DNA from 2 places in the Mesorhizobium sp. P3_B5 genome. Region 1 is predicted to be linked to the other one. Evidence: predicted binding sites of a transcription regulator. Region 1 holds the regulator's gene; the other holds the start of a gene.
The links. The regulator PhoB, encoded in region 1, activates phosphate uptake and scavenging genes when phosphate is short. The targets are predictions, from matches to a motif close to TGTCATNNANCTGTCAT.

Region 1 (3,437 bases):
TCAGATCGTCGAGTCGAGCCTGAAGAAGGCGGCGATCTGGAACGAGGTCAAGGACCGCTTGCAGGAACCCGGCACCGGCCTTTCCGGCGGCCAGCAGCAGCGTCTGTGCATCGCGCGCGCCATTGCCGTGTCGCCCGAGGTGATCCTGATGGACGAGCCCTGCTCGGCGCTCGATCCGATCGCCACCGCCCGTGTCGAGGAACTGATCGACGAACTGCGCCAGAACTACACGATCGTCATCGTCACCCACTCGATGCAGCAGGCGGCGCGCGTGTCGCAGCGCACGGCGATGTTCCATCTCGGCTACCTCGTCGAGGAGGGCGCCACCGACAAGATGTTCACCAACCCCGACGACAAGCGCACCCAGGACTACATTACCGGCCGGTTCGGCTGAGCGGTTCCGGCAGCGAAGTTTCAGGCACGAGGACTAGGATCATGGGTGAACATACCGTCGCATCTTTCGATGAAGAGCTGGGGCAGATCAGCAAGCTGATCCGCGACATGGGCGATCTCGCCGGCTCGATGGTCAGCGGCTCGACCAAGGCGCTGCTCAATTCGGACAACGCCCTGGCGCAGCGCGTCGTCTCCGACGACGCCATCATGGATGCGCGCCAGCGCGAGCTGGACGACCGCGCCATCACGCTGATCGCCAAGCGCCAGCCGATGGCCAACGATTTGCGCGCAGTGGTCGGGTCGATCCGCATGGCCGGCGACCTCGAGCGTATCGGCGATCTCGCCAAGAACATCGCCAAGCGCGTCGGCACCGTCGGCCTCAGCGTCACGCCGCGCGACCTGTCGCATTCCATCGATGCGATGGCTCAACTTGTGCTCATCCAGGTGCAAGGGGTGGTCGAGGAATATGCCGCCGCCGATGCGGCAGCGCTCGCCAAGCTCAGAAACGACGACGAGCGCATCGACGTCAAATACACATCGGTGTTCCGCGAGCTTTTGACCTACATGATGGAAGATCCGCGCAACATCACCGCGTGCACGCACCTCCTGTTCTGCGCCAAGAACCTCGAGCGCATCGGCGACCATGTCACCAACATCGCCGAAAATGCGTATTATGTTTTGACCGGCACGCAGCTGCCCGCCAATCGTCCGAAGCAGGACGAGACGGCGATGTCCGCGCCGGCGGCATGACGACAAGGGTGACCAGCCGATGATCGCGCCACGCATCATGGTGGTGGAGGACGAGGAGCCGCTAGGCCTGCTCCTCCGCTACAATCTCGAATCCGAAGGCTACCAGGTCGAGGTGGTGACGCGCGGCGACGAAGCTGAGATCCGCCTGCAGGAAAACGTGCCCGACCTGCTGGTGCTGGACTGGATGGTTCCGGCGGTTTCCGGCATCGAGCTGTGCCGGCGTCTCAGGATGCGGCCCGAAACCGAGCGGCTGCCGATCATCATGCTGACCGCGCGTGGCGAAGAGAGCGACCGCGTGCGCGGCCTCTCGACCGGCGCCGACGACTATCTGGTCAAGCCGTTCTCGACGCCGGAGTTCATGGCCAGGGTCAAGGCGCTGCTGCGCCGCGCCAAGCCGGAAGTGCTGTCCAGCGTGCTGAAGGTCGGCGACATCGTGCTCGACCGCGAATCGCACAGGGTCTATCGCAAGAAAAGCGAGATCCGGCTCGGGCCGACCGAATTCCGCCTGCTCGAGTTCATGATGCGTCATCCTGGCCGGGTGTTCTCGCGCAGCCAGTTGCTCGACAATGTCTGGGGCGAGACGATCTATATCGACGAACGCACGGTGGACGTGCATGTCGGCCGGTTGCGCAAGGCGGTCAACAATGGCCGCATGCCAGATGTCATCCGAACCATTCGGGGCGCCGGTTATGCGATCCGCGAAGACTAGGTCCCTCGGCGCGGAAGCGTTTATTGGTTGAATGCGTCCACTCCCGGACCTCACGCGTCGATGATTGGCTCAGCCCGCTCATGGCTTCGTCATCCTTGGGCGAAGCAAGGAGCGTAGCGACGCGGCGCAGACCCAAGGATCCATGCCGCGACCTCAAGGCGTTGCTACTGTGCAGAATTCTGCCCCGTTGAATTCTTTGACCGATTTCACGGCATGGATCCCAGGGTCTCCGCGACGGAGCTTCGCTCCTGCTTCGCCCTGGGATGACGACGTTGGGACGGCTTCGGCCAATCTCTAAAGTCGGCGACAATCTGCGGCATCAATGATTGACGTCGTCCTCAGGCCACGTCTTTCCCGATAGCGCCAGCCCGTGCCTGCCCGCCCGGCGCGAAGATCTCCTGGTCGACGAAGCTCAGTGCCCGCATGGCGCAGCCTTCGCGGATCAGTGGCAATTCGTTCGGTTCGGTGTCGAAGGAGATCGATTTCGAGTGCTGGCCGCCGGCGGTCTGGGCGATGGCCTCGCGCAGCGCCGGTTCGATCAGGTCGAAGGCGGCGGCGCTGACGCCGACCATGGCGACCGGCGCCGGATCGATCAGCGCAAACAGGCTGCCGAGGCCGAAGCCAAGCGCTTCGCCGGCCTTGCGGTAGGCCTCGCGCTCCGGTCCGTCTTTCTCACGTGCCGCGACGGCGAGCGCCCGCATGTCGGCGTCGCTGACATCGGCGACCGGCTCGGCGTCCTCGCCCAATTGCCTGGCGTTGCGCCAGATGGCGTAGTTGCCGGCATAGGCCTCGACGCAGCCGCGCCGCCCGCAACGACACAGCGCCCCGCCCGGGCGATGGATCATGTGGCCGAACTCGCCGCCCGAGGAATGGGTGCCGGTGAACAGCTCGCCCTTCAGCACCAGTCCCATGCCGATGCCGTGCGACAAAAGGATGGCGATGAAATCGTCGTGGTAGCGGACCGGATCGCGCCACTGCAGCGCCACCGCCATCATGTTGCAGTCGTTTTCCATGGTGGCCGGAATGCCGAATTCGCCTTCCAGTATGTCGGCGAAGGCGATGTCGGTCTGCGGCGTGATCGGCGACCACAGCATGGCGCGGGCGTGCGAATCGGTGATGCCCTGGATGCCCATGGCGATGCGGGCGACGCTGTGGGTGTCGAGGTCGGGATCCTCGAGCCGACGCCTGACTATGGCGACACATTCGCCGATCAGTTCGTCGCGCGGCATGGTCAGCGTGTCCAGCCGGCGCTGCTCTTCGGCCACCACCTGGCCGGCGTAGTCGATGACAGCGACGGAAAGGAAATTCAGCGACAGCACCACTGTCATCACAGCGGCTGCTTCCGGATTGAGCCCGAGACCGACTTGCGGCCGGCCGCGTTTCAGCGAAACAGCTTCGCTGGCCTTGCTCTCGGCCAGGATGCCTTCCCCGATCAGGTCGGCGGAGATCGCCGATATGGTCGAGTGGCTGAGGCCGGTGGTCGCCGCGATCTCGGTCCGCGACGGCTGGCCGGCGCGGCGCACGGCCGAAAGCACCATCGCCCGGTTGCGGCGGCGCAAATCGTCGTGGCGGATTCCAACCGACA
Region 2 (3,437 bases), on a different contig from region 1:
AGCGGCCGAGCTCACCCTTGTCGTTGATGTCGATGAACGGCGTCAGCTTGGCCGGCGTCACCGAGGGGTCAAGCACGCCCTTGGGCGCGACCGACTTGTCGGCAGCGTCGAAGGCGCCGTTGGCAATGTCGGTCGCCGCGGAGAGATCGACGATGTTGATCAGGCGCAGAAGCGAGGTGTCGCCTTTCAGCCCCTGGCCGTTGTTGCTGTCGCGCGTGATCATCAGAAACGTCTGGTCGGACAGCGCCACGATCTCGCTTTGCGCGGCGATCTTGGTCTTGCCCGTGGCGTCGGTGAACACCGGCAGCGGCACGATATATTCATGCGCCAGTTTGAGGTGGGCGAGGTCGGAGGCGTCATAGACCAGCGCGCGGGTGTTCTGGCGCGTCGAGCCAGAATCGCCGCCATCCTGCCGCGGCGCCGATTGCAGGACGGCGATGAGGAACTTGCCGTCCGGTGTCAGCGCCATGCCTTCGAGGCCCTGGTTGTTCTGACGGCCGGTGTCGGGATCCTTCGGATCGGGCTCGGCCGCACCCGGGCCCGGATTGTCGGACGCGAAATTCGGCGCGCCATGGCGCATCGGCACCAGGGCGGCCGGCGGCTGCGTGGCCGACAGCAAATGGCCGTCGGCCGAGAAGCGGTAGATGTTGGGGCCGTATTCGTCGGAGATGAACATGGTGCCGTCGGGCAGCCGCGCGATCGCCTCGTTGTCGAGCGCCAGCTTGCCGTTGACCTCGGGCAGGATCGGCAGGTCGCCGCTTGCCGCGCGAACGCCGTTGAGCGGGTCGAGGCCGGTGGCGTCAGCACCCTTGTCGTCGGTCAAAAGCATGGTGTCGGCGAGCGTCGCCTTGACGCCCGTCTGTTCCTGTCCGGCCGCAGCAGCGGCACCGGGTGCCACCGGCGTGAACTCGATGCCGATCGTGTTGAGGCGCGGCCGGTAGTCGGTGGTGCCGACGACGTTGTAGCCGCGGTCCGGCAGCAGCCACAGCGAGCCCCTGTAGCCGTCGGCGTCATGCGTCCAGCCAGCGGTGTCGATCGACATGCCGGAGCCGGAGCCGAAGGTCTCGCCGAACTTGTCCTTCAGGTTGGCCGGGATGCGGCCGACGCCGACCAGCCCCTTGTTGACGAGGCCGCCGATGGTGGCGGTGCCGTCGGCCAGCGTCGGCGTCACGGCGCCGAACAGCGCCAGCGCGACGCCGAGCGACAGGGTTAGGTGCGAGTTCTTCATGATTATCCTCTTTGCGACAAAGCTGGAGCGGCCAAAACCCGAAAGGACTCCACGTCGCATCGGACGATGCCGCGAGCCCTTTTCCCGGAAGCGGTCTAGGACGCGAACATGATACTGGCGTGACAGGGGCGGGCTCGCCGGCAGCCGGAACCATTCTCCATTCTGATCCGTTGCAACGAAGCCTGATGCCGCTTCGCTTGATCGGCCGGGCTATGGGATCAGGAAGGGACAGAAATGGGTTTCGATCAGTATCACGAGCCGCCGGAAGAACTGTCGCAGAAGGTGCGAACCTTTGCCCGCATGATCACCTCGCTGATCGAGGAGGCGGAGGCGATCGGCTGGTACGAACAGCGCATGTCGGTGGAAAAAGACCCTCAGGCCAAGGCGATCATGAAGAACGCGCAAGGCGAGGAATTCAAGCATTTCGGCATGGATCTGGAATTCCTGCTGCGTCAGAAGACGGACTGGCGGGCGGAATTGAAGGAGATCCTGTTCACCACTGGCGATATCGTCAAGGCAGGCGAGAGGGGCGAGAAGAAGGTGGATTGAGCTACCGGCCTTAGCCACCAGCCGCTGCTCCAGATCAATCGCTGTCGCGCGCGACCAACTCCAGCGGCCAGACCTCGCGGATGAGGCGCGGGCCGTCCGGGCCGGCGAAGGCCGGGATCGAGGCCAGCAGAATCTCGGCGAGCCTTTGGCCCATCGGCTCCAGCGCCGGGCGGAAGGCGGTCAGCGCCGGTGAGAAGTAGCGGCAGAGCGGCGTGTCGACGATGACGGTCACCGCCATGTCGTGACCGGGCTTGATGCCCATCTCGGCCAACGCCTTGCAGCCGCCAAGCGCCATCGCGTCATTGTTGAAGATGATGGCGGTCGGCTTGGCCTGCATGACCTGCGGTGTCACCTCGTAGCCGCCGGCCTCGTTGATGAAGCCGGAGGCAATCAGGGCGGGGTCGACCTCGATGCCATGCCGCCGCAGGGCCTTGCGATAGCCGTCGAGAAACAGATAGCCGAAATTGAGGTCAAGCGACGGACGGATGGCGGCGATGCGGCGGTGGCCGCGCGCCACCAACCGGTCGACCGCGTCGGCACCGGCCTTTTCGAAGTCAAGGTCGAGGCTGGGATAGGATTTGGCGCCGGAGCGGCTGCGGCCCAGCGTGGCGAAAGGGAAGCCGGCCTGGGTCAGATAATCGATGCGCTCGTCTTCGCGCCGCGTCCAGGCAAGCACCACGGCGTCGGCGCGGCGCGTCTCGACGACACGGCGCAGACGTTCCGACTGATAGTCGCCGGGCGCGCCCATGACCACGGTGAGGTCGAGCCCGCTCTCAGCCAGTTTAGCCTGGAGTCCGATCAGGAACGGAATGAAGAACGGCTCGCCATATTGCTGGTCACCCGGATGCGGCTGCAGCATGAAGGCGATCGAATGGGTGGCGCCCTGGCGCAGACTGCGACCGGACTGGTTCGGCGAATAGTTCAGCGTCTTGGCCGCCGCCAGCACGCGCTGACGCGTATCGGCATTGACGTCGGCGCGTCCATTCAGCGCCCGCGACACGGTGCCGATCGAAATGTTCAGGTGACGTGCAAGGTCGTGAATGCTGGACGCCAAAGGACAGTTCTCCCCCAACCCTCGCTATCACCGGCGGCTGCTCAGGCCAAGGCGACAAGACGATTTTTTACAAGCAGGCGATTGACATTCTACCTCATCGGGTGTGTTCTCGTAAACGTTTACGGAAAAACGTTTACGATCAAGCCGTGAATGCCGTGACGACCGGTCTGGAGGGACCGAGAGGGAGGAGTGCTGGATGATCAACGTCGTCCTGGTCGGTTGCGGAGCGATGAGCAAGGCCTGGCTTGATGCAGCCAGGCAGGTTGCCGGGCTCGCCATTGTCGGCCTTGTCGACCTTGACGCCGACAGGGCGAAGGCGAGGGCGCGCGAATACGAGCTCACCGGCGCCGTCATCGGCACCAGCCTCGACGCGGTGCTCGACCAGACCCGGCCCGATGCCGTTTTCGACGTCGTTGTTCCCGCCGCGCGGCGCGACGTTGCGTTCTCGGCCTTTGCCCATGATTGCCATCTGCTGACCGAAAAGCCGCTCGCCGACAGTCCCAGGAATGCGCGCGCCATCGTCGAGGCGGCGCGCAGTGCCGGGCGTATCCATGCCGTCGTGCAGAACCGGCGCTATGTCGCCAATGTCAGGCGCATCAGGCGCTT

Region 2: the regulator PhoB is predicted to act here: its motif matches at 1,337-1,353, upstream of AC1DVW_RS12605 (esterase-like activity of phytase family protein).

Annotation. Positions count from the first base shown of each region.
Region 1 is NZ_JBFUGR010000007.1:113,330-116,766, forward strand. Features, by position in the region: gene pstB (phosphate ABC transporter ATP-binding protein PstB) at 1-394, shown strand, start outside; gene phoU (phosphate signaling complex protein PhoU) at 436-1,143, shown strand; gene phoB (phosphate regulon transcriptional regulator PhoB) at 1,163-1,852, shown strand; gene AC1DVW_RS19280 (ROK family protein) at 2,191-3,437, opposite strand, start outside.
Region 2 is NZ_JBFUGR010000004.1:95,319-98,755, reverse strand. Features, by position in the region: gene AC1DVW_RS12605 (esterase-like activity of phytase family protein) at 1-1,228, opposite strand, end outside; gene AC1DVW_RS12600 (ferritin family protein) at 1,463-1,777, shown strand; gene AC1DVW_RS12595 (LacI family DNA-binding transcriptional regulator) at 1,812-2,831, opposite strand; gene AC1DVW_RS12590 (Gfo/Idh/MocA family protein) at 3,028-3,437, shown strand, end outside.